3 regions of the Alteromonas sp. genome follow, and region 2 is predicted to be linked to each of the others. Evidence: predicted binding sites of a transcription regulator. Region 2 holds the regulator's gene; each other region holds the start of a gene.
What was found. The regulator sigma-54, encoded in region 2, starts transcription at its own class of promoters, with help from an activator protein. The targets are predictions, from matches to a motif close to GTTGGCACGNNNNTNGNNT.

Region 1 (10,376 bases), on a different contig from region 2:
GTCAGAAGGCACATCAGCTCCGGCTGGTACGTTAACCCGTACAGGTTCATTGAAGCAAACGGCCTGAAGTAAGAAATTACGCGGGGTCCTATCCCCCGCGATTGGTTCTTCACAACGAAAGCACCCGGCATCTGCCGGGTGTTTTGTTTTTCAGTTTAATTGCCCGTAACCGGGCAATTGTTACTTATCTTCCAGAGGTGTATCTTCGGTAATTGGCACCGCGTTAACGTCTGTGTCCAACGCTTCCACCGCTTTTCGGACACCAGCAGCGTAGTCAGGATGTACTTTTTCAAGAACAGCGTACCAGCGCTCTTTTACGCCGTCAGAACATGGCCCCATCGCGGCAGCATAGTTCTTGTACAACCTTTCTTTCTGCTCATCAGAGAACATGTTGTAAAGGGCTCGTGGCTGCACGTAATCAATGTCCGATTCTTCCTGATAGTAGCGGTCAGCATCGCCGTCGATGCGCAGCGGTGGTTCCGGGTTCTTAATTTGAGCCACCGGACCGTTGTGCTGGTTTGGCTCGTAATAGGCGTCAGGATTACCAAAATCATTGGTAAAGAACCGCATCGCACCGTCTTTATGATAATGGTTCAACTCCGCTTTCTTCGGCGCATTAGCCGGTAAGGCTTCATAGTGAGTTCCCAAACGATAACGGTGAGCATCTGCATAGGAGAACACCCGGGCCTGCAGCATCTTATCAGGACTGAAGCCGATACCGGGCACCACGTTTGACGGGCTGTAGGCTGCATTCTCAATCATCTGGAAGTAGTTTTCAGGCACGGTGTGCATTTCCAGTTCGCCCACTTCAATCAGAGGGAAATCACCATGAGGCCACACTTTGGTGAGGTCGAAAGGATTATAAGCCTGCTTCCCTGCCTCTTCTTCAGGCATCACCTGAATGTACAGAGTCCATTTAGGATATTTGCCGTCTTCGATGGCATTGATTAAGTCTTCCTGATAAGACTCGCGGGTTTTACCTATGATCTCTTCAGCCTCATCATTGGTGTAATGTTCATGCCCCTGCTGTGTTTTAAAGTGGAATTTCACCCAGAAACGCTCGCCTTTGGCATTCCACATACTGAAAGTGTGTGAGCCGTAGCCGTTCATGTACATAGGGTTCTTAGGAATACCACGGTCAGACATCAGAATGGTGACCTGATGCACAGACTCAGGTTGTCCGGCCCAAAAATCAAACATCGCTTCCGGGCTGCGAAGATTTGTTTTCGGATGGCGCTTTTGAGTACGGATAAAATCCGGAAACTTAAACGCGTCGCGGATAAAGAAGATTGGGGTATTGTTACCCACCATATCCCAGTTACCTTCTTCGGTGTAAAACTTAAGACTGAAACCGCGCACATCACGCTCGGTGTCAGCAGCACCTGATTCCCCTGCAACGGTAGACCAGCGACTCAGTACGTCGGTCTTTTTGCCAATCTCAGAGAACAGGTCGGCACAGGTATACCGGGTAATGTCGTGGGTCACTGTAAATGTACCCTGCAAGCCCCAGCCTTTGGCATGCACCGTTCGCTCAGGAATACGCTCCCTGTTCTGGTGTGCCAGCTTTTCAACAAGCTGATAATCTGTCAGCAGAACCGGACCTCTTGCGCCCGCTGTTCTGCTGGTTTCGTTAGATTCGACGGGCGCGCCCGCGCTGGTGGTGAGAGTTGGTTTTTTACTCATAACGGTCTCCTGGGAAAAGCACGATAGTTGGTGTAACTATGCGTACAACAGAGAGCCGGAAAACGACCAATCTATTTTTTAAAAGATGTTAATTATTTATTTCTATTAAACAGAAAAAACCCCGCAGATGCGGGGTTCAAATTTTGGTGAGTTGAGCATTATGCTTTTGTTATAGGTTGCCCAATCAAGTCTCCGTGTTGAAGATTAACGACCTGAAGTAAAGTCAGGATATGCTTCCAGACCACATTCAGCAACGTCAACACCTTCAAATTCTTCTTCTTCAGAAACCCGGATGCCCATTACAGCTTTCAGGATTACCCAAACAATCAGACTGGTTACGAATACCCATACAAAGATTGTAGCAGCACCTAACAGCTGACCACCGAAAGTAGAACCTTCGTTAGTTACCGGCACCAGTAACAGACCTAACAGACCGACTACACCGTGAACAGAGATAGCACCTACAGGATCATCGATCTTAAGTTTGTCCAGGAACACGATGCTCAGAACAACCAGCAGGCCACCTAAGGCACCGAACAGTGTTGCCATCAGAGGCGTTGGCGTTGAAGGTTCAGCAGTAATAGCTACCAGACCAGCCAGTGCACCGTTAAGAACCATAGTCAGGTCAGCTTTACCGAACATTACGCGGGCCAGCAGCAGCGCAGCAATTGCACCACCGGCGGCGGCAGCATTGGTGTTCATGAATACAACCGCAACAGAGTTAGCACTTTCTACAGTCGCTGTTGCCAGAACAGAACCACCGTTGAAGCCGAACCAACCCATCCACAGAATGAATGTACCTAAAGTCGCCAGAGGCAGGTTAGCACCCGGGATAGCATTTACTTTGCCATCTGCAGTGTATTTACCTTTACGGGCACCAAGTACCAGTACACCGGCTAACGCAGCAGCAGCACCTGCCATGTGAACAATACCGGAACCTGCAAAGTCAGAGAAACCGTTGTCGCCCAGTACGTACATACCGAATACAGACTCACCGCCCCATGTCCATGCACCTTCCATTGGATAGATGAAACCAGTCATCACAACTGCGAATGCCAGGAAGGCCCACAGTTTCATACGCTCAGCAACCGCACCGGATACGATAGACATTGCAGTGGCAACGAATACGACCTGGAAGAAGAAGTCAGCTGAAGGGGCGTAGGTAGCAGGTTCTTCTGCAACACCTGTTGCACCGTCACCAACAATACCGGAAAGGAATAATGTGAAGTCACCACCGCCGTACATGATGCTGTAACCGCAGATCATATACATGGTACAGGCAATGGCATACAGCGCCACGTTCTTGGTCAGAATTTCAGTGGTGTTTTTAGCACGAACCAGACCCGCCTCAAGCATGGCAAAGCCGGCAGCCATCCACATGACTAACGCACCGCAAATAAGGAAATAGAAGGTATCTAATGCATACCCGAGTTCAAATGTGATTTCCATTGTTTTCTCCGCAATTTCTTATTGTGTTGTTTTACAGCGCGTCTGCGTCAGCTTCGCCGGTACGAATACGAACAGCATGTTCAAGGTCGTAGACGAATACTTTACCGTCACCGATCTTGCCAGTTTTTGCTGCGCCAACGATGGCTTCTACCAGACGATCAACCTGGTCTGCCTGAACAGCAACTTCCAGTTTTACTTTTGGTAAGAAATCCACCTGATATTCGGCGCCGCGATATAATTCAGTGTGTCCTTTTTGACGTCCAAACCCTTTCACTTCGGTAACGGTAAGACCGTCGATACCGATCTCTGAAATGGCTTCACGAACATCATCCAGCTTGAATGGCTTGATGATAGCTGTGACTAGTTTCATGTGTTGCTCCCAAATAATGGTTGTTTGTTTTCGCTTTTAGCGGGGGTTGCTGAAGTAAACCAAGTCCTATGCCACAAATTTTAATCTATAAAAAACAGATATTTATGCATTAAAACGAATGAAGAGCTTAAAAATTACGCACCATGATCGTGCGAAGGTGAAATAACGCACCACAATTGGGCAACCAAAATCGTGCTTGTGTAAAGACTGGGAACTTCATCTTATTTCAGCGGTCTTCTGTCGCGTATGGAAACCACGGACACCGCTTTCTTTGCCCCTCAAAGGCCAACATTTGATCCACCCCGCCCAGGAAAAAAAAGCGGGGTCTTTGTCGTGTCTGTTATTATTCATCTTATATTGCTTGCCGCGCTGGCGCTGATGGAAAGTAAGCGCAATATTCCGGAGCCCGTGGTCAGTAAGCCCATCACGGCGACGTTAATACGTCCGCCACAACCTCAGGCTGTCCGGGAACCGGACACACTACCGGAAACCATTCCGGAAGCACCGGCTCCCGACAAGCCTGAACCTGAACTGGCCGCACCGGAGTCCAAACCAGCTCCGGAAAAGGCGGCTCCGCCTGACATTGCAACACCGCCGGCAGTAAAAGAGCCGCCGCAGCAACAACCCGTGCAACCTGAAACGTCAGAGCCGGTTCAACCGCCTGTCTCTTCTGTTATCGCGCAGCCGGCTGCGCCAACAGATTCAGGCACGGTTTCAACCAGACCATCATTAACATCGCGCCGTGCTCTGGATGCTTTTTTCAGCCGGCAACAGGCTGCCAGTACACAGCAGGATGCTGAGCAGGTAGCCAAAGAACTCAGGCGGGCAAAAACGTCACCGGATATCAGCGATCCCCGCAAAGGCGCAGAAAAAGAAGATCCTCTTGCCCCGCCCCCTGCCGTTGAAGTGGATTGCAGTAGTAAAACCACCCAAACCCTGGCATTTATTTCACGTTTTACCGGTGGACGGGCGACCTGTTCAGACAGGGGCAAAGGGTTTGAGAAATTTATTGATGCGCGGATAAATAAAGGGGTCAAAGAAGAAGAGAATCAAAATTAGTCTGTATTGCGTATAAGGGCTTCTACAGATAATCTATGCCCCGATTCTTATTGAGGAAAACCTATGGCAGCCGCTAACTTACTCGCCCTGATTGATGATATCGCTACTTTGCTGGATGACATTTCCGCCATGTCTAAAGTGGCTGCGCAGAAAACTGCCGGGGTTCTGGGTGATGATCTTGCATTAAATGCCAACCAGGTTCAGGGAGTGCGTGCCGAAAGAGAACTGCCTGTGGTCTGGGCTGTGGCAAAAGGCTCGCTGCTCAACAAAGTGTTCCTGGTACCTGCAGCGCTGCTTATTTCTGCTTTTATTCCGGTTCTGATCACCGTCATGCTGGTCATTGGTGGTCTGTACCTGTGTTTCGAAGGGGCTGAAAAAGTATTGCACCGGCTTTTCCATAAAGAAGATGAAGCGGAGCGTGAAGCCAGAATTGAAAAACTCTCGCAGGAAAATATTGATCTTGTGGCGCTTGAGAAAGACAAGATTAAAGGCGCCATCCGGACTGATTTTATTTTGTCCGCAGAGATTATCGTCATTGCACTGGGTAGCGTACAGCAGGCTGATTTTGTCACTCAGGTAGGTGTGTTGTGCGCCTTGAGTGTTGGGATCACTGCCGGTGTGTATGGTCTGGTTGCCGGCATTGTGAAAATGGACGACGTCGGTCTGTATATCCTCAGAAAGTCACTCACCGGCGGCTACAACGGTTTTCAGCGTGTCACTGGCCGCGCCCTGCTCGTTGCTGCGCCTCTGTTGATGAAAACCCTCGCTTTTGTCGGCACCATTGCCATGTTCCTCGTTGGCGGTGGCATCCTTACTCACAATATTCCGTTCATGCACCACCTCGCTGAATCCATTAATCACAGTGTGGAGCAACTCAGCTTTGTCATTTCACTTATCACTGATGGTGTGGCTGGTTTGATTGCCGGTTCGATAATTGTGGGGATTGTTTCACTGTTTTCTAAAAAGAAAGACGCGCATTAAGCTTCTCTGATGTTGTCGGGGCGGCAAACTACGCCCCGGCCACAACCAAAATCATCGCGGGCTGACTCACCTGTCAGCCCCTTACATCATACCTGGTCAAATTCGCCAAATAGAGTTTTCAAAATTACTAATTCTTAGTGTTTATACTATTTACACTTATCTAAGCTTTTCCACACCGACAAAATAAAACATTTAAAATCAACACTTTAAAATTTTTATTCGTGTTGGCACAACTATCGCTAAAGTTAATGCGACTTAACAATTAACTGCCGGGAAGTCAGTAAGAGTGCAGTTTATTAACCTTAACTTTGGAGAAATTATGTTTACTTTACGTCGTCAATTCACTGCACTTGCACTTGTTGCTACTTCTGTTCTGTCTGTACCGGCAATGGCTGAAACATCATTGCAAAGCCAGCTTCAGGGCTATTTATCTGAGATGGTTGAGCAACAAATCGATAACGTGCGCACAGAAATCCTGTCTGAAGTGACTCAGCTAGTGGCCAACACCACGTATCAGGCCGAACCTGAAGAAGCTGAAGAAACACTGGTTGCTGACATCAAGATCCGTGATCTCAAACAGGAAGATGCGATGTCTTCTGAAGACATCAAAGGAGAGTAATGATGATGACATCAGGTGCGTTGTTGTTGCTTGCGCTGGGACCGGTTGTCTCGTATCTCGCCAGCGCAGTGTTATTCAGCGGTGTGCAACACATTGCAGACCGCTTTCACTAATCCCAACGAGCTCCCGTAGGGCCTTCCCTGAGTCAGAACTGGTAGCGGGACAGATTTTTACTGAGCCGTATGTCGCTGCCAGTTCTGACTACAGGGCTTTTTCGCTAAGAAAAAGTCCTAATTTCCAAACAAACGTTCCCACCAGCTTTTCTTTTCTTTGCCCGGAGGCGCTACAGGCTTACCGTAGCAATCCTGCGCCGGCGGCGGCAGTACATCAAGAATAGCCGGCACACTCATTGAGTCAGGACACCCGGCAATGGTCAGTGCACCCGTCTGACTGTCGAAATGTGCAATACCTAACCCTTCCGGAAAACGTCGTGACAGTGACTTGGGCGACTGACTTTTCTGATAGTTTACAAACACAGGTAAGGCCCCGCCGGCACCGGTTAACAGCACTGGCTGGTTATCATCATTCCCTACCCATACAGTTGCCACATTATTCCGGTCAAAGCCGGTAAACCAGCTGTCGCGGTAATCATCTGTGGTGCCGGTTTTACCGCCCATATTGATATTCGGGAAATTACTGCCCACACGTTTAGCTGTACCTTCCGTGGTCACTTTATACAACGCGTAGTTCAGCAGGTATGTCGCGGCCTCATCTACCCGCTGGGAATAGTAATCGGCATTCTGCCACACCAGCCGGTTATTCGAAGAAACAACCGATGTCACAGTATGCAGCGGAATATAACGGCCATTGTTCGAAATGGTCTGATACATCTGGTTAGTTTCCAGCGGCGATAACGACATGGCGCCGAGTGTCATAGCCGGCACCTCACGGAAGTCACTCTCTACTCCCAGCCGGTGAATGGTTTCTGCCACATTGTCGAGCCCCACTTGCATACCGAGATTCACTGTAGGCACATTTAACGATTCTGTCAGACCTTCAATCAGAGGTACTTGTCCACGGAATTTCTTATCCGCGTTCAGGGGTGACCAGGTTTGTCCGTTGCCATTTTCAAGGGTAATGGGTTCGTCCTGTAAAGGAGTGGCCAGATTAAACATTACCGGGTCTTCAAGAGCAGTGAGATACACTGCCGGCTTAATGAGTGATCCCACCTGACGTTTGGCATCCAGCGCACGGTTAAACCCTTTGAAGCTGGTATCTTTACTGCCCACAATGGCACGAATTTCTCCACTGGCGATATCAGTCACAATCATCGCGGCCTGTAACTCAGCTTTGCGATCTGACTGCAGGCCCTTCAGTGTGTTTTCAACCGCTTTTTCAGCCCTGCGCTGGGCATATATATCCAGCGTGGTAAATACCTTCACCCCGGAGTCACGCAGGGAAGGATCGGCCAGAATGGTGTTGAGTTCACGGCGCACTTTATCCATAAAAGCGGGATGTTTCCCGCTGGCTAAGCTCGCGCCGGACGCCAGACCTACAGGAGAGTTAACAGCAAATTCGTATTGCTTACGGTCAAGTTCGTTGGCTTCAAATAAAATGCGCAACACCAGATTACGCCGCTCAATAACCCGTTCCTCGTAGCGTCTCGGATTGTAATAGGATGGCCCTTTTATCATGGCCACCAGCGTGGCGATTTCAGGTACGCTGAGTTCATTGGCCGGCCGGTCGAAATAGAAATAACTGGCAAGGCCAAACCCGTGCACAGCCATGTCTCCGTTCTGACCCAGAAAAACTTCGTTCAGATAGGCCTGCAAAATTTCATCTTTGCTGTAACGGGCATCGATGATGAGTGCCATCAATGCTTCTTTTATTTTCCGCGTCAGCGCTTTTTCTCTGGTGAGGTACAGGTTTTTCACCAGCTGCTGCGTTAAAGTACTGCCACCCTGTACGGTTCTCCCTGCCTGAATGTTAGCAACCAGCGCGCGGAGAATAGAAAGTGGTGCGACCCCGTGGTGCTTGTAGAAATCTTTATCCTCGACAAGGATCAGGGCTTTCGGTAATAAAGGCGGAATTTCATTCAGCTTCACCAGCATACGGTCTTCGCGGCTGCCACTTACCATCCGCGTGACAAGCCAGGGTTCCAGACGAATTTTCGGCAGTGAAATACCGGCACTGTCATCCCGGATACTGCTGATGCGGCTGCCCTGCCAGGTAATGGTGATCTGACGTAAAGGCTCATCGCCGTCAGGAAAACTGAACGCCCGTCGCTGAACCACAAGCTTATTGCCGGTATAACGATATTCTCCGCTACTATCGGGATTCGTGACCTTCCGGTAACCAAGCAGTTTCAGTTCATCCAGCACTTCTTTTGGCGTGATTTCCAGCGCTTCAGATAACATTAGTGGCCGGGCAAATATTTGCGCCGGGACTTCCCATTTATTGCCTGTAAAGGTGTGCTTGATCTGGGCATCCAGATACACCATGTACCCTGCCAGCACCACGAACCCGACAATACATAACTTGAACAACAGCCCGGGCCAGCGACGGCGGGGCTTGCTGCCAATTTTCTTTGGTTTATTAACTTTCGTCTGTTTTTTAGCCACTTATCATGCCAATATAGAAAACGTCAAAGGGGATTTTGCGGTTTTCGCGGCTGAATTTCCAGCCTGAAACTAACCGTGCAAATCATTGTCATCTTGCAGTAATCTTATGATTACGCCAGAACAATCAATCCGGATGGCCCGGAAGGCGCCAGAAAGGAGTGAAACATGAAAATTTCCATCGATATCGACCTTTCCCCCAAGGAAGCAAGAGAACTCATGGGATGGCCGGATATGAGCAAACTTCATGAGGCCACCATCTCACAACTCAGCGAGCAAATCAAAAGCGGAAATCAGGAAGCCATGATGTCCATGCTGAAGCCCTACCTGGATGGCAGTCAGCAAGCATTCTCATTCTATCAAAAGATGCTGGAAAGCATGGCAACCACAGGAACCAGCAAAAAATAAGCACGGAGGTTTTTTGTGCACGAGCAGGACAAAGATCATATTCTGGACACATTGAATCAATACGCACAGCAGTTTAACGCCATGGTTCATAACATTCTGACGAAGAAAAATAGCAGTGAGGAGACATCCGCTATGTTCGACCCGGAGAAGTTAGGTTCGCTGCTGTCAAACGACACGGTAGAGGTAGATTCGGCAAAGCTTATCCAGACGCAAATGGATTTCATGCGTCAACAAACTGAATTGTGGCAGCAGGCGACTAAGGCCATGTTGGGAGAGAATGCCCATCCTGTTATGCAGGAAGAGAAAGGCGACCGTCGTTTTTCTCATACAGACTGGCAGGACAATCCCATATTCAGCTACATGAAGCAGGCTTACCTGATTAATTCCAAGATGTTGCAGGGCATGATTTCATCCATGCATTTCAAAGATCCCAAGTCGGAAGAACAGGTAAAATTCTACACCCGTCAATATATCAACTCGGTATCACCGACCAATTACTTACTGTCAAACCCGGAAGTGTGCGAAGAAATTCTGAAAACCAAAGGCCAGAACATGGTGAAAGGCATTGAGAATTTCATGCGGGATCTGGAAAAGAGTCCTCTTGAAGCGTTCAAAATCACACAGACCGATATGGATGCCTTCGAGTTAGGTGTCAACCTGGCTACCACCGAAGGCAAGATCGTTTATCAGAACGATTTGATGCAGTTAATTCATTACACGCCGAAGCATGAGAAAACTTTCGCGACGCCAATACTGTTTGTGCCTCCTTTCATCAACAAATACTACATTCTTGATCTCGACGAACGTAAGTCCGTGGTAAAAGGCCTGCTTGATGCCGGTTTTTCTGTGTTTATGATTTCCTGGGTCAACCCGGATGCAAAACTGGCAGATCAGGATTTCTTCGATTACATGAAGAAAGGTCCGGTGGAAGCCCTTGATGTGGTTTGTGATATCACCGGTAAGAAGAAAGTGAATATGGTGGGCTTTTGTGTGGGCGGCACATTGCTGAGCACAGCAACGGCTTATCTGCGTGCGAAAAAAGACACCCGCATTGAGTCACTCACTTTACTGACCACCTTGCTGGACTTCAGTGAACCCGGCGAAATTGGTAATTACCTTACCGAAGATGCATTACCTGTGATGGAACAGAATGCGGACATCAAAGGTATTTACGACGGCCGCATTCTGGGCCTGAGCTTTAGTTTGCTGCGGGAAAACAACCTTTTCTGGTCGTATTTTATTAATAACT
Region 2 (10,376 bases):
ATCTGGCGCCATCAGAGGTCGCAGCTATCGGTGATGATATGCCGGATCTTGGCATGTACCGGTTTGCCGAAACAAAAATTGCGGTGAAAGATGCCCATCCGGCCGTTACCCGCGAAGCGAACTGGATCACCACAAAAAATGGTGGATTCGGGGCAGTACGGGAAGTCTGTGATGTAATTTTACAAGCGCTCGGTACGCTGGACACCATACACGGGGCCAGTGTATGAACCGTTTAGGGATCAGTATTTCTGCGCTGTTTGTTATGGCGCTGCTGATGTACCTTCCTGTATGGATGGCAGAAGAGCAGGCACCGGCGAAAAAAGCCGGTGCAGACGCCTTACGCCCTGCCTATAAAGCAAAGAATTTGACAACCACGCTGTACAACGAAGAAGGCAAACTCAACCACGAAGTCTTTGCCGCCTCTATGGAGCATTACGACCAACTAGGCTTTGTGTTATTCGACCAACCCAAATACACTGTCTATGTGAATGATGACGAGGCCCCATGGCAAGTTACCGCTGATGAAGGCACACTCTACAACGATGACCTGATCCAGCTGGAAGACAATGTGCTGATAAAAAGCCTGAACCCTGAAGAGTTTATCCAGACCATCACAACCAATTTTATTAAGGTGAATCTGGATGACAAAACCATGACTTCAGACCAGCCGGTAGATATACGCGGCGTACAGACCATCATTAAAAGTAACGGTTTCAATGCGAACCTGCGTACCCAACAATATGAGTTAATTGATCATGTGCAGACAATTTATTCCCCGGGCAGTTAGCCTTTTTGCAGTAATAACGCTGCTTGCTGTTGCCGGTGAGGCAATGGCCGGCTCCGGTGATTTTGAAAAGCCGATTACCGTGGATGCCAAGTCACAGTTTATCGACGGTAAGAAGAAAAAATCGGTTTTTAAAGACGATGTGAAAATCACCCAGGGTTCACTCATTATTGCCGCAGATGAAGTGGAAGCCATCGCCAGTGAAGGCGAAGGAAAAGAAATTTTTATCGCCCGCGGAAAACCAGCCAGTTATTCTCAAACCCTGGATGACGGTGCAAAGGTAAAAGCCAGCGCAAATGAAATTCGCTACGAAGTCGCCAAACAACTTATTTCCTTGCAAGGTGATGCGAAAATCCAGCAAGATACCAGCATGGTCCAGGGAGATAGCATCACCTATGACATGTCAAAAGAGCAACTTCTGGCAACCGGCGGTGAAAGTAACAGCAACGGCCGGGTAACCACGGTTTTCCGTCCTGACACAGTTAAAGAGTTGAAGGAAGAGAACAAGACTTCAGACAGCAACGAAAACGAGGGTAACTGAGTTACATGGCAACCCTGAGTGCGACTCATCTGGCAAAGTCGTATAAATCACGCCAGGTCGTCCGTGACGTTAGTTTATCGGTTTCTACCGGACAGATAGTAGGTCTGCTGGGTCCTAACGGTGCAGGTAAAACCACAACGTTTTACATGATTGTCGGTCTTGTGCCGCTGGATAAAGGCAAAATCCTCATAGATGAGCAGGAGCTGACTCACCAGCCAATGCACGAACGTGCCCGCCGGGGAATTGGTTATTTGCCCCAGGAGGCATCCATTTTCCGCAAGCTGACCGTACATGAAAACATCATGGCGATATTGCAGACGCGTAAAGACTTAAAAAGTCATCAACGTGAGCAGGAAGCGGATGCACTACTTGATGAATTTAATATTAACCATATACGTAATAGCACAGGTATGAGTTTGTCGGGTGGCGAACGCCGCCGGGTTGAAATTGCCCGCGCACTGGCAGCCAATCCGCAATTTATTTTGCTCGATGAACCCTTCGCCGGAGTTGACCCGATTTCGGTTAATGATATAAAGAAGATCATTCAGCACTTACGGGACAGAGGTATCGGTATCCTCATCACCGACCACAATGTCAGGGAAACCCTTGATGTGTGTGAAGAGGCCTATATCGTCAGTCATGGAGAACTGATTGCTCAGGGCACCGCAGAACAGGTATTAAGTAATCAAAAAGTTCGTGATGTATACCTTGGTGAGCAATTCAGGCTATAGTTAAGATATCGGGATGAGCATTTAGCGGAGATTTCGCCACCGGCACTCACACCGCTACAACCGGATGTCCTTTTTAGAGTTTATATAAGACGTAGATGAAACCATCTTTACAGTTAAAATTTAGCCAACAACTGACAATGACGCCTCAGCTTCAGCAGGCGATCAAGCTATTGCAGTTGTCTACGCTGGACTTACAACAAGAAATTCAGGAAGCCCTCGACTCTAATCCTTTGCTGGAAGTCGACGACAGCTCCGACAACGATGTAATTGAGAAAAATAACATCGATAATGATGACAGCATGCAAGAGTCTGCATCAGCCTCATCTTCTGACAGCATGGATACCGGGGAAGCACTGGAAAAGAATGATTTACCGGACGAGCTGCCCATCGACAGTACCTGGGATGAGTACATTTCTGCGTCTTCTGCACCCGCGCCCGGCCCTTCCGGTGGCGACGATGAACAAATCTTTCAGGGTGAAACCACCGAAAATATTCAGGACCATCTGCTGTGGCAAATGCGTCTGACACCTTTTTCTGATACAGACCGCGCCATTGCACTGGCGATCATCGATTCTATTGATGAGTCCGGCTATCTCACGGTTACCGTTGACGACATTCTGCAAAGCGTTAACAGTGAAGATATGGAAGAGCCCGTTGAAGAAGATGAGGTTGAGTGTGTACTTAAACGTATTCAGCTTTTTGATCCTCTCGGTTCCGGGTCCCGCACACCGCAGGAGTGCTTGTTAGTTCAGCTGGCACAATTTGCACCGGAAACACCGTGGCTGGAAGAAGCTAAACTGCTGCTCAGAGAGCATTCCGATCTGTTGGGCAGTAAAGACTACCGTACGTTAATGCGTAAAACCCGCCTGAAAGAAGATCAGTTGCGGGAAGCGATGCGTTTGCTGCAAACGCTTAATCCCCGTCCGGGCAGTGCATTAATTACGAAAGAACCCGAATATGTCATTCCGGATGTATCGGTTGCGAAGAAAAATGGCCGTTGGGTTGTAGAATTAAACCCCGACAGCCTGCCTAAGCTCAGTGTTAATCAGCAGTACGCTGCAATGAGCCGTAAAGCAAGAAACAGCAGCGATTCACAATTTATCCGCTCTCACATGCAAGAAGCTAAATGGTTCATTAAGAGCCTTGAGAGCCGGAACGATACGCTGCTGAAAGTAGCAAATTGTATTGTTCAGCAACAGATGGGCTTTTTTGAGCATGGCCCTGAAATGATGAAACCAATGGTGCTGAATGATGTCGCAGAAATGGTAGATATGCACGAATCTACTATTTCCAGGGTAACAACGCAGAAGTACATGCACACGCCCCGTGGTATTTTCGAGTTGAAGTATTTCTTCTCCAGCCACGTTGCCACTGAATCAGGTGGAGAGTGTTCATCGACAGCGATTCGCGCCCTGATTAAGAAGCTGGTTGCCGCTGAAAATCCAGGCAAGCCACTGAGTGACAGCAAGATTGCTTCGTTGTTGGCCGATCAAGGCATTATGGTTGCCCGGCGAACAATAGCAAAGTACCGGGAATCCTTGTCGATCCCGCCGTCTAACCAACGCAAAAGCCTTATCTAACTTAAGGCTGCTCAAAATAAGGAAGACGAAATATGCAAATCAACCTTTCTGGTCATCACATTGAGATCACTGATTCTTTGCGTAATTATGTCGATACTAAGTTCAGCAAACTGGAACGTCATTTTGACCACATATCAAATGTGCACGTTATTTTAAATGTTGAAAAGCTTAGCCAAAAAGCAGAAGCAACGGTTCATCTTAGCGGCGCGGAAGTCTTCGCCTCTTCCGAAAATCAGGACATGTATGCTGCCATTGACAGCATGGTCGATAAACTCGACAGGCAGGTCCTGAAACACAAGGAAAAGCTTAAAAAGCACTAATTGAATTCATGGATATACAAGCCATAGTCAGCCTGGACCGCACCGAGTGTGCGGTCCAGTGCAATAGCAAAAAACGCATTCTCGAAATCATCAGCGGGATTGCAGCTAAAAATAACCCCGATGTAGATGAAGCCACCGTGTTAAGTAGCCTGCTGGCCCGTGAGCGAATGGGCAGCACAGGTATAGGTAACGGCATTGCCCTCCCCCATGGTCGTCTGGCCGGACTGGAAAAAGTCATCGCCATTGTGGTTACCAGCACGCCCGCCATCGATTTTGATGCAATCGACAATAAACCTGTGGATATTTTCTTTACTCTGCTTGTCCCTCAGGAACAAACCGAAGGACATTTACAAACTCTGGCCATGGTTGCCGGGAAACTCAGCGATAAAGAAACCATAAAAACTATCCGCAAAGCTCAGACAAGTGATGATATTATTCGCGCATTACAGTAACTTAGTGTAATACGCACCGACAACACGTGACTTCAGGAGAAACGGCGTGAAGTTAATTATCATCAGCGGACGTTCAGGTTCAGGAAAATCAGTAGCACTTCGTGCCCTTGAGGATCTGGGGTATTACTGCGTCGATAATATTCCGGTTAATCTGCTACCAGCCCTGACACACACTGTCGCCGATGAATACGAGCAGGTAGCTGTGAGTATTGATGTCAGGAACTTGCCTAAAGAGCCTTCTGAGCTGGTTGAAATTCTCGACTACCTGCCTCAGTCATGGACTGTCACCATCGTATATATTGACGCAAGTGACGATATGCTGGTGCGCCGGTTCAGCGAAACCCGCCGGTTACACCCGCTGGCCAAACTGAATAAATCATTGTCTGATGCCATTCAGACAGAACGGGAATTACTGGCCCCCGTAGCAGAAAGAGCGGATTTGAATATTGATACCGACTCTCTGAGCATCCACCAGCTGGCAGAATTAATCCGCGAGCGTATCCTCGGTAAGAAAAGCTCACGACTTGTTCTGGTATTTGAATCATTCGGCTTTAAACACGGTATTCCCAAAGATGCAGACTATGTATTTGACGCCCGTTTTCTGCCAAACCCTCACTGGGAGCCGGATTTAAAACACCTGACAGGCCTGGATACACCGGTTCAGGTTTTCCTCAGTTCCCAGCCTATTGTGACTAAATTTATCTGGCAGATTCAGAACCTCATCACGACCTGGCTGCCGCACCTTGAACGGAATAACCGCAGTTATGTGACAGTCGCTATCGGATGTACCGGCGGACAGCACCGTTCAGTTTATGTAGCGGAATCACTGGCGAAAAACTTCCGGGAATCTCATCCTGATGTCCAGATCCGCCACAGGGAGCAAAGTAAATAATGCGCATAGAGAAATCTCTGACTATTGTTAATAAACTGGGCCTGCATGCCCGGGCTGCAACGCAGTTGGTGCAACTGGCGAATCAGTTCGATGCCGAAGTTATTTTACAAAAAGGCGATAAGCAGGCTAATGCCAATAGTGTACTGGGACTGATGATGATGGAAAGTCATCAGGGGGAACAGGTTACTGTGATCTCTGAAGGTCCTGATGCTGAAGCTGCAATGGATGCTGTTGAGGCATTAATTGCAGGCAGATTTAACGAAGATGAATAGCGCCGGCACACCACTGAGTGTGTAGTGCCGGCGAAGGCTTAAAGGCAAACCCGTTGAAACGTTTCATCAGTTTAATCATCTTTTTGACAGCGATGGCTTATCAAAGCTCTGTATGGTGTGCTGAGCACAGAAAAAGTCTGACAACCGGTGGTACAGCCTGGCCTCCTTATCTGTACATAACAGACAATAATGAGCCGGCCGGTGAAGACTACCAATTGTTGAAGTCGGTTTTAGGCAAGCTGGATTATGCACTGGAAAGCCAGATCCTGCCTGAAAGACGGGTCACTCAGCAAATAGAACTGGGGCAAATTGATGTAGTTACAGGTGCAGCTTTCACACCGGCGAGAGCACTGAAAAACTATTTTTCTGTTCCTTACCGCAAAGAAACCATCAGCTTTGCCTTTCATCCTTCCCATCATAACGAATATGCCGGCAAATCTCTTGAAACCTTACTAAGGGAAGGCAAAACCCTGGCGTTAAATACCGGTGGGTGGTTCGGCGACTGGTTTAATGAAACAGTCACTGAGCAGTACAGCGCGCAGCTTATTCATCTGGATTCCGTTAAACGGCGGTTACAGTTTCTGAACAGAGGCCGTGTCGATTTGGTGCTGGACGATATCAGAGTGATTAGCTTTAATGCTGAACTGCTGCATCTCGAACTGGAAATCAGTAATAATCCCGTTAACGTACAGGACGTCCACTTCATGTTCAGTAAACAATCTGTGGACCCGGGCTTCATCGATAAATTCAATCACGTCCTGTCTGACTATGTTAAAGACCCGGATCCTGCGATCTGAGCCTTCAACCTCACGTCTTATTCCGCTGCCGCATTGTCCCTGACATTTTTTTGCACCGTAATCGCGGCAAACAAACTCAGTACAAAAGCCATCCCATAAAATCCTTTTTCACTCAGCAACAGGTTGGCATTTACCAGACCAACGACTAACAGTGCAATAGCAGAACCAAGGCCAAACCAGCACAACATCAGGTATATTTTCGTTGTCTGTATGCCTTCCATTTTGTCCCGCACTGTTTTTTGTACAGACACGGCAGCAAACAGTCCAAAGAGAAATACAGCAAAGTAGTAGCCTTTTTCATTAAGTGGCATATCGGCATTCAGTAGTCCGGTGATGTAAGCAGCAAATCCTGTCAGCAGTGCAATAACAGAAGCAATAAAAAAGGCTTTCGTTGGTTTATTTGCGTTCATGATGATCTCCGTTTTATATCAGTGACTGGCATACAGCACGGTTTGATGTGCCACCAGTTGATTGTTTTCCAGATAATTAGCAATTGTGGTAAACGTAGCGGTTTGTATCGCGCCAGGATGGTCGCTTAACGACACACCGCTGCTCACCCAACTGCCTAACCGCAACTTCATTTTGTTAACCTTCACCGGCTGTGCTTTAAACCATGCCTGCGTATTGTTTTTCAGGCGATGACTGTCAGTAGTGTCGTAAATAGCAGCATTCAGCACATCAAGGGTGTACTCAGTGCAGTTTTGCTTTCCTTCCGTAAACGGGCTCGCAATAACGGAATAGGACGGTTCGTGAAGCAATTTCGCCTTGTCCTGCGCATACAGGGCAACGATTTTCTGCTGCACTCCCCAATCGGGAATAATAATGCCGGCTTTTAATTCTGTAGCTCCCCAAAAGAAATCCACCGGATAATCCGTTTTCAGTACGCTTGTACCCGGCTTATCTGCCAGCTGATATAAATTGTGTATTGCATACCCCTGCTCTACCGTGCCGTCATCCAGCGTAACATCGGAATACAGTGCAATTGCCGTATGGGTAAATGAAATACCTTCAGGCAAGTCTTCAGGCGCCCGTCCAACCCGCGCAATGATCGCCGCATAGGCTCCCTGCTCAGCCAGATAATGCTCGGTTTGCTTTGCAAACTTTATAATCGACTCCGGGGCGTGCCGGCGGGGGGCTTCTTCCTGACTGCCGGCAAATACAGGCAACGCCAGACACGCGAGCATTGCTATGGCGGACCTCATTGAGTTTTCCCCTGTGTCACGATAGTCTGGTTTATCACCACGTTGGGTGCCGGGTCTGCAGTAATCACCCGTTTTGTTACTGGTAGAGGTTTATTGCTTTTCTCAATGCTATGGTGAACGGAGTGGGCTGAATCTGCCGCAATCACTGCCACTCCTACACTCAAAACGACCGGTGCAACTGATACCGCGCTGGCCACAGACGCCGTTGTTTGCACGCTTTCCGTTGCTGCAAGCACACTGTGTTTACTTGCCTGACCGCTGTGTTGTATTGAGTCGTCGGCCATTGCACCGCAACTCAGTGTCAGTATTGCTAAACCTGATATCAATCCATGTTTCATTTTCAGTTCCTCAGTAGTGACTGTGTATTCACAGTAGTCCGGAGAAGAACATTAATAAACTCAAATAATTGATGTAGACTATTTCAACACCAAAAGTATCACTTATTAATACTATGCAGCAGATTAAGCAACTCATCGGCACCCTGAAACGCAGTTTGAAGCAGCGGGGTTTTACTTATAAATCACTGGCGGAGCGCCTTGACCTGAGTGAGGCAAGCATTAAAAGATGTTTTGCACAGGAAGCCTTTACTCTGGAGAGACTGGCACAAATTTGCGATGTGATGGACCTGACCCTCAGTGAACTGTTTCAACTCAGCGAACGGGAACAGCCCGCCCTGTCCCAGTTAACAGAAGAGCAGGAAAAAGAGTTACTGGCTAACCCGAAGCTTTTGCTTATGGCCGTGCTGGTAAGGGACGGATGGCAGTTTGACGATATCACCGGTCATTATGAGATAGACCCACTGGAAGGTGTCAGGCTGCTGGCAAAGCTCGATAAACTCAGGCTGATAGAACTTTTGCCCGGCAACCGGTACCGTCTGCGCATTGGCCAGAATTTCCGCTGGATCCCGGGAGGACCGTTAGCACAGTTTATGGAACAGGAAGTTATGGTGAAGTTCATGGCGCCGAAGCGGGGTGAGCCCTGGCTGTTCAGGCTATACATCCGCGGCCGCTATTCAGAGGAATCCATCCGGATCATTGAGAAGCGCCTGAAGCAACTGTCAACGGAAGCGGCAGAATTAAACGATGCTGATTCATCTTTACCGGTTTCAGAACGAACGCATATTGGTATGTTGCTGGCGATGCGTCCCTGGGAACCCTCCCTGTTTGAAAAGATGCGCAGAGAGCAAAGCGAAGCGCAGCAGCAATAAATCACCCCGATGCTCACAATTTGTGCAAACGGACTGTTTGTGACGATTCGCAGGCAGATATACGCCGCTTTCCCGATGACAGTTTCCGGAGGGTAAGGTATTCTTTATCTACCTCCCTGTTTGTTTCTCAAAGGATTTCCGTGGCAGAAGCACTCGAAAGCAAATCAGCACAAAGCCAGCTATGGGCTCTGAATGCGGCGTTAAATGACGGCCGTTTTGTTTCTGTGCGCAAAATGCTGCATGAGCTGCCACCCAGCGATGTTGCCCTGATCCTTGAATCCAGCCCGACCCGGACCCGTGATGAACTTTGGGACCTCATAGACGGCGATTTTCACGGCGATATTTTAGAAGAACTGTCAGAAGATGTACGTAACGGTATTATCAGCAAGATGGTGCCTGAGAAGGTTGTTGATGCCCTTGAAGAAATGGACACCGATGACCTGGCGGAAACGTTAAGCAGTCTGCCGGATGAAGTATTGCAGGACATTCTGCAGTCCATGGATACTCAGGACAGACACCGGGCAGAACAGGCGCTGTCTTACGGTGAAGAAACCGCCGGTTTTATCATGAACACCGACACCATTACGTTGCGTCCTGACGTAACTGTTGATGTGGTGTTGCGCTATCTCAGACTGAAAGGGGATCTACCGGAAAACACGGATACATTTTACGTGGTCAACCGCACAGACAATCTGGTGGGCATTGTGCCGGTAGCACGCCTGCTGACTGCGGATCCCGACGATAAAGTGTCAGAGGTCATGGATGATGATCCCGAAGCGATCCCTGTTAATATGCCTGACGGTGAGGTTGCCAGTCTGTTTGAACGTTACAACTGGTTGTCAGCCCCTGTTGTGGACGAGAAAAACCGCCTTGCCGGTCGAATTACCATCGATGACGTAGTCGACATTATCCGCGAGGATGCGGAGCACTCGATGATGAGTATGGCCGGTCTGGATGATGAAGAAGATACTTTCGCGCCGGTGTTACAATCTACCCAGCGCCGCTCCGTATGGCTGGCTGTGAATCTGGTTACCGCCCTCCTTGCCGCAGCGGTCAGCGACTTATTTGAAGCAACACTGAGCCAGATGGCCGTGCTTGCTATCCTGAATACCATCGTTCCCAGCATGGGTGGTGTAGCCGGTAATCAGACACTCACGCTGGTTATCCGTGGTATGGCACTGGGCCATGTCAATGGCAGCAACGCAAAGTGGCTGGTTAATAAAGAGCTGGCAATCGGCCTGTTAAACGGCGTAATGTGGGCAGTACTTATCGCTTCTGTAATAGGTCTGTGGAAGCAGGATGTTATGCTTGGCCTCGTTATCGCCTTCGCCATGCTCGTCAACATGATTGCCGCTGCGCTATCCGGTGCAACCTTACCCATGATCATGAAACGTCTGAAAATCGACCCTGCGCTGGCCGGCAGCGTTATTTTGACAACCATTACCGATGTGGTGGGTATTTTTGCCTTCCTGGGAACTGCGTCACTGCTTTTAACCTGAGCATATTCACGCCCCGGCAGCCACGTCTTAATACGTGGCTGCAGAATATCTGTCAGCAGACGCACGATGCTGCCGGAGACTACTTACCGGCGGCCGGGG
Region 3 (10,376 bases), on a different contig from region 2:
AGTACATTCAGGGACAGCGACGTGACGAACTCTTCGAACTCAGTGAACGCGAACAGCAAGATAACCAGTAAGCTGGCGGCAGGAATCATTTCAGCCCGCTGGGGTATTCTGGTTTTCTTTATTGCGGCTTTAGCGTGGCTGGGATTACACATATCGCAATTTCGCATTGATGCGTCCGCAGACACCTTACTGGTCAAAGATAACAAGCTCTACATTCAGACTCAGGTTGCTGATCAGACGTTTGCCCCGCAGGAATTCATTCTGCTGGCTTATGAGCCGGTTTCTCATGATCTGTTCAGCCGGCAGACATTTGATGATATTGCTGCGTTGTCGGCAGAAATAAAGAAAATCGACCGTGTCGAAGCTGTGACATCCATTATCACCGTGCCGCTTATTAATGATGCCGGTGCACTTACCGGCGATACCGATGTGGCTTCTCTGTCATGGGAAAAGCAGCAGTATTCTCCCGCGCAAATGAAATCGATGATGTCAGGCCATCCGATTTTTACTGATCTGCTGGTTAACCGTCAGGAAACCGCAACGGGCATTCAGATCGTTTTTAAAGACAATCCTGAACTGGCAGAAATTGACAAAGAAATCACCGCCATTCAGGCCAAAGTACTAGACGGCGGGAGCCTCAGTGACGCCGACAATAAGAAAATTGAAGCGTTAAAGGCGAAGGCAGACCCTATCCGGCAGCAACTGACCGCACAGCGCAAAGCCGAAATTGAACAAATTGAACAAATCACGCAGTCTGTGTCTGACAGAGCGAACACTTATCTTGGCGGCGCCTATGTCGTGGGCCAGCATCTTATAGATATCATCAAGTCAGACCTGGTGAATTTTGGCACCGCAATCGCTGCAGTTATCGTGTTACTTCTGGCCTTATTGTACCGTTCATTTAAGTGGGTATTCTTTCCGTTACTGTCCTGTGCAGTCAGTGTATTTCTGACCATGGGCCTGTTCGGGTTGCTGGATTTACGAACCACAGTCATTTCAGCCAATTTTGTGGCTTTGCAACTTATCCTTACCCTGGCGGTGATGATCCACGTCATCGGCAGCTACCGTGAAATAAGCCGGGATAACCCGGCGTATTCTCAACGCCAGCGCATTGTCGCTACGTTGGAAGATAAACTGTCTCCCTGTTTTTACGCCACGCTGACAACCTCTGTGGGATTCGGCGCTCTCATCTTTTCAGGCTTGCAGCCGGTGGTCGCATTTGGATGGATGATGCTGGCTTCCATGTTGATCACCATGGCGGTAAGTTTGCTGCTGTTCCCGGCTTTACTGTCCTTTTTACCGGCCAGTAAAGAAACGAAAGAGTACAGTTTTATTAAAGCTTTGCTGGAACGCCTGCGCCGGCTATCGATGCGCGCACCATTGGCTGTCAGCGGGTTTGTGCTCATTGTGTTTGCTGTTATGGCGGCGGGCATCACACGGCTTAATGTTGAAAACTCCTTTATTAATTACTTTGATAAAGACACGCAAATCTACAAAGAACTGGCGTTTATCGACCGTGAATTTGGTGGTTCTACTGCTCTGGATGTCATTATTACACTGGATGAACAAAACGCGTCGAAGGAACTGGTGCTGACGGCAGATTCTGTCGCACAGTTGCAGCTGGCGCAGGCGGCCATCAAGGCTTTTGACGCCACAGGCAGTGTGACGTCGGTAGTGAATTTTACTGAACTGGCAAAACAGTTAAATGGCGGAAAACCGCTTACCGAGTATGAGCTTACCTCTATCTACCGTTTACTGGATGAAAAGGTGGTAAATCAGCTGGTGGGGGCGTATTTTTCTGCAGAAGATAATGCCTTTCGTATCTCTACGCGTATTCAGGACACCACGGAAGGGTTGAACCGTCAACTGTTTATGACTCAACTGCAGTCTGACTTAAAAGCCACGGGGCTGGATGACTCTCAGTATGAACTGACTAACCTGTTCGTGTTGTATCAGGATATTCTCAGTCGTCTGTTTGACTCCCAGATCAAAACTCTCGGCATTGTGTATGCTGTGCTGGCGCTGGTGCTGTTTGCTATTTTCCGCTCGCTTAAGGTCACACTGATTGCGCTGCTACCGAATATTCTCACCACGCTGGGAATTTTAGGGATCATTGGCTGGTCCGGTATTTCCCTTGATATTATGACTATCACTATTGCAGCTATTGCCATGGGTATCGCTGTCGATGATACCATTCACTTTTTACACAGTTACCTGTCTGGTATGAAACAGGGAGATGGCAGCGCAGACGCGGGGAGCCGTTCAGCCTTCGGGCATTCCGGACTGGCTATATTGTTCACCTCTACCATTATCGCAACGGGTTTCTCATTGTTCGGTTTTTCTGACTTTTTACCCAGTGTGTATTTTGGCTTGCTGACGGCACTGGCGATGCTGCTGGCACTGTTTACTGACCTGAGTTTATTGCCGGCGCTGCTAAATCGTTTTGTTGGTAAGAAAAGTAGCGGGTAATGCCCCTGCAATCAGGTATGATATATAGACGAATAAAGGCTTGCAGCGATGCAGGCCTTTTTTACTGATGGCTGAGAAAGGAGCTGAGCAATGCCTGAGGCAGATTCCGTTGCAGGGTTAGGGAGAGAAGAGGCCAGTATCCGGGTATTTATGGCCAACCGGCCTGATTATCCTTTGACGGGGCCAGCGGGGCAATTGTTGCCGGCAAATGGCACCCTCATTGAGAATATAAACCGGGAATGCGGAAACGGCTGGCGTAAAGTATTTAATGTTTACGCAAAATGGGTATTTGCGTTGTCAGAGAGTGCCGGCCAGACACGAGGCATTTCCTCATGGCAACAGTATCGTGACGAGCTTTTGCTGACAGAACAGGGGAGTACAGCGCTCTGGTTTGAAGCGCCGGAACACTTTAACCCTGCCAGATTAAACATTGTGATGGGCAAAACCTTTGCCGGAACGTTGGGACTTACAGACAGTGTGGAATGGCTGACGGCTGATTTTGCTGTGTGTTTGCGACGGTCATTGATTGTGACGCCGTATTTTGACTACCGGCAGTTGACGAATGAAAAAATTGGTTTTCTGAATCATCTGATCAGAAGCAGGCCAACTTTGTTGAAACAGGCTATGGGGCGCCAGACATAAAAAAACCAGACCCGGAGGTCTGGTTTTGAGTTTTCTCAGTACTGATTAACAGTCTTTGTCTTCTGCATTCATGCCTTCTTTGGCATCTTCACAGGCGTCTTCAACTGCGTTACCTGCATCGGTAACGACTTCGTCGAGTTTTTCACCTGCGTTTTCTGCTTCACCGTCGCCGCATGCGGCCAGTGAGAATGCAAAACCTGCTACTAACAGTGCCTTAAGCATTAATTTAGATAAGTTCATAGTCCTTTCTCCTTGTTCCAATGTATATTGTTAGACTCTAGGTGATTTGCCGCGTAATGCATTCGCGATCAGAGAGATCACCAGCAACGCTACAAACACGAAGAATAAAAACTGAGCAATGCCTGATGCTGCACCGGCAATGCCGCCAAAGCCAAAAACTGCTGCGATAATGGCGATAATGAAAAATGTAACTGCCCAACCTAGCATAATTATTTCCTCATATTGCTCTAGTAAATGACATATTAACTTATGCTGGTATTGTGCCATTATTTAAATTGTTGAAAATTAAGGTGTATTTTTTGTTTTGCTGTGTTTGGGTCTGATTGACAGGGCGGTAGTTACAACTTACTTGCATTTTTTACACAGTCTCCGGAAAGCTTTCATGCAGTGCATGAGAGACGCTGGTACACTAGATTTATATTTCATCATTTATTTAACCCGGCTTACCTGTGGCCCGCCAGCCGTTGCCGGTCCCGCTTTCGATACACGGACAACTATTCATGAGTAAAAACCATTCTGCATTTATCGGTTTGATGCAAAGAGCAAGAAACGTAAAACGCTGGCCATTGATGGCGCAGTTTCAGGAAGAAATGCTATCGACGCATATTTATGAAGCCGCAGTGGTTGCTCACATGCTCGGTGCAATTGCAAAAGACGTATTTAACGAAGATGTTGAGCCTGACCGGGTAGCCTCGATGGCTATTTTCCATGAAGGCAGTGAAATTGCCGGTATGAGCGACATCCCCAGCCCGGTAAAATATCACGACCCTGAAACCACCATGGCGATTAAGAAGCTGGAGCGAAGGTTTGAAGCCATGTTACTTCAAACGTTACCTGAACCACTACGTCAGCGTTACCAGCCTCTGATTGAGCAGGATAAAGAAGATATTCATGTGGCGCTGGCGAAAGCTGCAGACGTTTTGTGTGCTTATTTGAAATGTGACTATGAGTTATCAAAATCCAACTCAGAGTTTTCAAATGCTATGCACGAGATGGACATACAACTGAAAAAATATCGGGACACGTTTAAATGTGTGGATTATTTCTGTCAGGTATTTCTTGAAGATGCAAAAGGAACGCTGGATGAGCAGACCCGCGATTTAGACTGGGTCGAAAGGGCTAATACGCTGAATATTAAAGAATAACAGGGAACGTTTAACGTCCTCAGTTCAGGCGCGGTCTTTCAATAACTGCGTTCTGGCTTGTTTCAGGGATAATAATTCATCATAACATTGCTGCATGCGTGTGCGGATTTTCCGCAACAGCTGAGCACAAGACTGGCTCTGTTTTTCGTTTAACGCATCATCGAACTGTTTTAAAACCCGTGATTCCAGTGCTACCAGTTGATCAACAAACACTTGCTCACTGTCTGCAGAAAGCTTACTGACTACATGGGTATAGAGTTTTCTGGCTTCGATAACCAGAGACGTTTCGGTAAAGTCACTTTGTTGATTTGCATAGGGCATGAGATCAGTACAGGCTTGTTGCTTCTCCCTTAATATACGGGAAAACAAGGCGCGGGTACTGTCGCAACTCACGGCTTTAATTCCGTCGCTGTAAAACGAGATACCGCTTTGCAGGACATTGATGAGATATGAAATATTATCAGACGGATAATTAGCAGCAGACACAGCGGGTTCCCTTTGTTGCAAAACTCTGTATGGGAAATTGCAGGGATCAGGCCATATGGTATGTCTGCTACTCAAATTTTATATTTATGATACATAAGGCTTTTTTTTCGGATGCTTAAACAGGCAGTGTGTGCAGGAAGCGGGTAAATACATCTTTACAATTTGCTCTGTAAAAAAGTAAAAGCCGGCATTGCGAACAATGCCGGCTTTGAAGTGCTGTTTACAGCAATTACAGGTTGTACATTTTCACATCGCCTGCATTACCGGAATAGGTAGATACAGTGAGATCCTGAGTGAAGTACACAAAATGGACCTGAGTCGGATTACCGGTGTCATCGTAAAATACTTCGCCGGCATTACCGAGAATGTATCCGCAGGCGCCACTGTAGTAGTAAGCGTTCCAGCCAGTCACCAGGGGACTGTTGTAGCTGGCCAGCGCATTTACCGGTTCCGGACTGCTGTAAACTTTGTTCCACAGGTCCACACAGCCGGCGGTGTCCGCAGTGCTCCCCTGAGCCCAACCATCCGGAGTGAAATCTACAGACTGTCCGCCGATATTTATCGGCGTTGTCTGGCGAATCTGATATTTGGCCTGTAACAGCGTAATGCCTGACTTAAATGCGCCCATCTGACCCTGAGTAACGGCATTGGTGGCATCTTCAGATAAATCAATAAAACGGGGAGCAGCTGTTACTGCCAGCACGCCAAGAATGACAATGACGATGACCAGCTCGATTAATGTAAAGCCTGCAGAATATTTAAAAGTTTTCATCATGATATAAGGTTCTGATTAACGACATGATGAGAATAGAGGAAAGGAACGTTTGCGCCAATAAAGAAACGCCTGAAACGGGTATTTCAGGCGTTTATCAGGTATAGGGCAGAATAAGTAAATGACTGCCCCGGCGATGCTTACAATTCAGATATCAGGCAGGTTTGTTCGCCAGCAGTTCCCTGACTGTAAAGGCTTTTTTACCCAGGGTTGCCGCATCATTGCTCATTCTTACCATGATTGAAAAATACACGTCTTCCATGGTCTGCGTTTCAACGGTCATGTCTGTGGTTTGAGCCGGGAATGGCTGGGCTACGCCGGAACAGCCTGACATTGTGCATTGCTCTTCCTGCAGTACAGGGATCTGCGCAGCACTGGTGTCTTTTACCAGGCGTTTGCCGGTAGTCATTTTACGTTCAACATCTGTTTTCACGATAGCCAGATACTGATAGCCGGCAGCCTTAGCGATTTCAGCGGCGCGGTATAAAGTATATTCCTGCACCAGCGCCGCATCGGTGGCTTCTGTGGCGCGGAACATCACTCTGTACTCCGCATCAGACAGTTGAACAGATGAATATCCGTACTGTTTCTCAGATTTTGCCGCCTTATATGGTGTTGGCGCTGAGTCCGGTACACTGCTACAGGCACTGAGAACCAGCACACTTGCCGTTAGCACCGGTAAAAATACGTTGCGCGTTTTAATCATTAATCCTGATGCAAAACCTGGCATATGGTGTCCTTATCCTAAGAAATTGAAAACTGCGGTGCGGGCAAAAGCAAACAGGGCCTGCCGGCGCTTGCCGGGCGGATCATCACTGGTTGCACCTTTCCAGGCACCGGCACCGAAACAGGTAAGCAGGGTTTCGGGGCGGGCAACAAAAAGTCTTGCTGTCACTTTAGCATGGTTCACTGCAACCGCACTTTCATATTGCGATATTTCGTAGTTTTCCTGCGCCTTGTCACGGGCGCGCAGTGCCGAACTTAAAAACAGGTTCATGATTTTGTTTCCTCCTGTTTTTCCTCTTTATTCACACCTACAGCCTGCAACAGCGTTCTGACTGCAGGCATCAGCGAAATATAGCGGTAAGCATTTCTGGCTATCGCAAATGCAGCCACCGCAAAAGCGAGATTAAGCACAAAAACGATCAGTGCTGTTACGCCGTTGTGAACGTTAAAATGATGCAATGTGATGGCGATACCGATATTGGCGATGAGCCAGCAGAAGCAGGCAAACACGAATGACGCCAGAATTGATATGCCGGTGACAACCACTGATTGCCTGGCCACATTCACTTCGGCCGCGGTAAGGTCCGCCAGTGCTATCAATTCCTGCTGCTTTTGATACAGCACCCATTGCGCATTGGTTATCATGTCGTCCAGCGAAGGATCAGACTCATCGGAAGTCTCTGTTTCTTCGTTGCCTGCGTCCTCAGCGTAAGGATCCTGACGGCCTTCCGGTGATTCTGAGCGGGAAGGAGAAAAACCCCGGTCAGTGTCACTGACCAGGGCTTCGTCGGGAATGTGCCCGGTGACCATCTCTTCACCGGGACCAGTCGGCTCCCTGACGCTCATGTTACTTTTTACGTAAAAGTGAAGTAACCAGCATACCTGCAGCAAACGCGATACCTGCAGTGGCTACCGGGTTTTCAATGGCGTATTTACGTACGCCAGAGGCCTTCCATTTAGCATCCATCTGGGCCTTACGTGCTGCCATATTCTCAGCAGAGTCAGACGCGGTGGAGCGGATATTCTGTTCGGCACGGGCCGCTGATTCAGCCAGCTTATCTACAGACGAGTGCAGAGAAGCCTGAGCTTTGTCTGTAAAAGGATGAGTCGAATCAGCCACACCGTTAGATGTCTTCGTTGCTGAAGCTGGTGAAGCGGTTGATGCTGCATTAGCCATAATAATTTCTCCTTTTTGGAATGTTCACAAGGAGTATTGCAAGGCCAGTACCAATACGAGTATTAATTTAAATCATTGATAAGTAGTGGTTTTTGTTTCCGGTGAATTGATGTGGTTTGCCCGGGCCGGCGTTTGTTACAGGTTGCCTGTAATAATTGCAGGCAACCTCTTACTAAAACAGCGTGGCGAGATCGTTCCGGTTAACCGGTTTGAGCAACGTGCCGGCGATGTCGACGTTTTTTAAGTCATTTTCATCAGGCTCGCGGCCACTGACAATGTATATCTTCAAATCTTTGTGGTCCTGACGGATATCACTGGCAAGGCTTATCCCGTCAGCATCCGGCAGGGTTAAATCCAGCAGGGCAGCATCGAATGGCTTTATCGCGATGAGGGATCTCGCGTCGCGGGCATTATGTGCAACCTCGACACTATGGCCCAGGTGACTGAGCAACAGCTTCATCAACTCTGCAGCATCGTGATCATCTTCAACCAGTAATACCTGTTTTCCGTCAGAATCGCCGGGCTGATTGTCACTGCTATCTGAAAGCGGGGGAGAGGACTCTGTGTCAGGTGTTTTATAAGGTACAAACTCAAGCGCTTTATTAACATTGGATGCTTCATCTTCTGAAGGCTTTGCCATTCCGGGTGTGCTGATAAGATATCGATCCAAAATTTCAAACAGTGCCGGTTTATCGATGGGCTTGCCAAGCACATCATCAAATCCTTCGTCCAGCAGCGACTGTCTCAGGCCTTTTCTGCTGGCGGCGGTAATTGCCACTACGGCGACATTACACTGGTGTTTACGCATGGCTTTAAGGGCATCAATACCGTTCATCACCGGCATGTGTATATCCATCAGCACCAGGTGATAAGGTTTACCCGCTTGTTCAGCCTGCAAAACGGCCTCCAGCGCTTTAACGCCGTTCTCAGCATAGGACACAGTTGCATGGCACTGACTGACCATATGACCGGTCAGCTTTCTCAGTTCACGTAAATCGTCAACGATAAGTACCCGGCCGGTGACATGAAGATGGTTCTTGCTGAGTTCATCCGGTGTTGGCGCTGATAACCGGAAGACGTCAAAATGCTGTTCGCTGATGTCACCCGGATCAATGGTGAAGGAGAAAGTACTGCCGCGGCCAAATACTGACTCAACACTGATTTCTCCGCCCATTTTGGACACCAGTTCACGGCATATCGCCAGGCCCAGACCCGCGCCGCCATGGTTAGCCCGCATAACATCTTCAATCTGCTCAAAAGGACGGAATATGTCATCCAGTTTGTTCGGCGGCATACCGATACCCGAGTCAGTAACCCGGAATAACAGCAATTCTTTATTATCAGATTTTCGGGGGGGCAGGGTTTCCACTGACACCCGGATGGTACCGGTATCAGTAAACTTAACCGCATTACTGATAAGGTTGATTAATACCTGTCTGAGCCGTGTGGGATCGGCGGTAATAAAATCCGGAATATCGTTTTGCGAAAAGACTTCCATGGAAAGCCCTTTGTCTTTCGCTGCCAGATTCATCAGTGAATGGACGTCTGTGAGAAAGCCGTTGAGATTCACTTCTCTGAGTGAAAGCTCAAGTTTATTGGCCATAATACGTGACATATCCAGCAAATCGTTCAGCAAACTGAGCAGGTGTTTGCCATTGGTGTGGATAATCGACAATTCCTGGTTCATCGGTTCGTTGGCTTCATCGTCAAGCAGCAGCTCGGTGTAGCCCAGAATGGATGTCAGCGGTGTGCGTAACTCATGGCCAAGGTGGGCAAGAAATTTATCTTTTGCTTTATTCTGTTGCTCAACTTTGTGACGTTCGATGCGTTCATTTTCTATTTCGCGACGAACCATGGCATATCGCATGGTCCGCATGAAACGGGGGGATTCAATTTCGCTTTTGTTCAGATAGTCAGCTGCACCGGCACGCATCACCATGTCATCCACCTGACTGTCTGTCTGTCCGGTCAGAATAACAACAGGAACGGTGATACCCGCAGCTTTAAAGGTGGCAAGCACATCAAGTGCGTTTTCCGCTCCTAAAATGTAGTCCAGCAAACAAATGTCAAAAGTGCGCTTTTGAAAAGCATCGATGGCGGCTTTACCGTTTGTTACCCAAGTGATGTGGAATTTAGGATCATCACACTGGGACATATAGTCAGCGGTGAGGAAATAATCGTCCTCATCGTCTTCTACCAGTAAAACCCGAATAACTTCTGCCACACTTATTTCCCCATGCACTATTTATTGCTGCCCACTTAATCGTGGGGTAACTCTACAAACTCAATCCAGTAACGTCCTAATGCCCGCATGAGGTCAACCAGACCTTCAAAATTTACCGGCTTGGTGATATATGAAGCGCAGCCAAGATCATAGCCTTTCAGCATGTCTTCTTCCTCTTTCGAGGTCGTCAGAATGACCACAGGTATGCCTCTGAGTGAAGCATCAGCTTTAATTTCCTGTAACGCTTCACGGCCATCCTTGCGAGGCATATTTAAATCCAAAAGGATGAGACTGGGGCGGGGGGAGTCCTTCGGATCGGCAAACTTCCCTTCGCGTCGAAGGTACTCCAGAAGCTCCACGCCGTCTTCGACACAATACAGGTTATTCAGAACCCGGCTTTCCTTTAGTGCATCGAGTGTAAGCAGACGATCGTCTTCATCGTCATCTGCCATCAGAATATTTATCGGGGTGCCATGTTTAAGAGACATGTTGTAC

Region 1: a site for sigma-54 is predicted at 3,560-3,578, ahead of glnK (P-II family nitrogen regulator). Genes of this name have one in related genera too.
Region 3: a site for sigma-54 is predicted at 3,601-3,619, ahead of AC4PME_RS13440 (DUF1328 domain-containing protein). Genes of this name have one in related genera too.

The regions. Positions count from the first base shown of each region.
Region 1 is NZ_CFHOXV010000004.1:62,252-72,627, reverse strand. Features, by position in the region: gene AC4PME_RS04520 (glycosyltransferase family 2 protein) at 1-67, shown strand, start outside; gene AC4PME_RS04515 (catalase) at 181-1,683, opposite strand; gene AC4PME_RS04510 (ammonium transporter) at 1,888-3,132, opposite strand; gene glnK (P-II family nitrogen regulator) at 3,164-3,502, opposite strand; gene AC4PME_RS04500 (hypothetical protein) at 3,836-4,561, shown strand; gene AC4PME_RS04495 (DUF808 domain-containing protein) at 4,625-5,542, shown strand; gene AC4PME_RS04490 (hypothetical protein) at 5,862-6,161, shown strand; gene mrcB (penicillin-binding protein 1B) at 6,392-8,722, opposite strand; gene AC4PME_RS04480 (DUF6489 family protein) at 8,888-9,127, shown strand; gene AC4PME_RS04475 (PHA/PHB synthase family protein) at 9,143-10,376, shown strand, end outside.
Region 2 is NZ_CFHOXV010000007.1:30,727-41,102, forward strand. Features, by position in the region: gene kdsC (3-deoxy-manno-octulosonate-8-phosphatase KdsC) at 1-227, shown strand, start outside; gene lptC (LPS export ABC transporter periplasmic protein LptC) at 224-787, shown strand; gene lptA (lipopolysaccharide transport periplasmic protein LptA) at 756-1,325, shown strand; gene lptB (LPS export ABC transporter ATP-binding protein) at 1,331-2,056, shown strand; gene AC4PME_RS06620 (RNA polymerase factor sigma-54) at 2,152-3,636, shown strand; gene hpf (ribosome hibernation promoting factor) at 3,669-3,956, shown strand; gene ptsN (PTS IIA-like nitrogen regulatory protein PtsN) at 3,965-4,408, shown strand; gene rapZ (RNase adapter RapZ) at 4,455-5,300, shown strand; gene AC4PME_RS06640 (HPr family phosphocarrier protein) at 5,300-5,572, shown strand; gene AC4PME_RS06645 (substrate-binding periplasmic protein) at 5,626-6,369, shown strand; gene yiaA (inner membrane protein YiaA) at 6,387-6,779, opposite strand; gene AC4PME_RS06655 (DUF2145 domain-containing protein) at 6,798-7,571, opposite strand; gene AC4PME_RS06660 (hypothetical protein) at 7,568-7,909, opposite strand; gene AC4PME_RS06665 (helix-turn-helix domain-containing protein) at 8,023-8,778, shown strand; gene mgtE (magnesium transporter) at 8,919-10,277, shown strand; gene AC4PME_RS06675 (response regulator transcription factor) at 10,305-10,376, opposite strand, start outside.
Region 3 is NZ_CFHOXV010000024.1:50,638-61,013, forward strand. Features, by position in the region: gene AC4PME_RS13420 (MlaA family lipoprotein) at 1-71, shown strand, start outside; gene AC4PME_RS13425 (efflux RND transporter permease subunit) at 22-2,469, shown strand; gene AC4PME_RS13430 (DUF6942 family protein) at 2,560-3,111, shown strand; gene AC4PME_RS13435 (hypothetical protein) at 3,157-3,351, opposite strand; gene AC4PME_RS13440 (DUF1328 domain-containing protein) at 3,382-3,558, opposite strand; gene yfbR (5'-deoxynucleotidase) at 3,852-4,496, shown strand; gene AC4PME_RS13450 (ferritin family protein) at 4,521-4,982, opposite strand; gene AC4PME_RS13455 (type II secretion system protein) at 5,212-5,757, opposite strand; gene AC4PME_RS13460 (CC0125/CC1285 family lipoprotein) at 5,909-6,484, opposite strand; gene AC4PME_RS13465 (hypothetical protein) at 6,494-6,751, opposite strand; gene AC4PME_RS13470 (hypothetical protein) at 6,748-7,326, opposite strand; gene AC4PME_RS13475 (DUF883 domain-containing protein) at 7,328-7,657, opposite strand; gene AC4PME_RS13480 (response regulator) at 7,830-9,881, opposite strand; gene AC4PME_RS13485 (response regulator) at 9,917-10,369, opposite strand; gene AC4PME_RS13490 (sensor histidine kinase) at 10,359-10,376, opposite strand, start outside.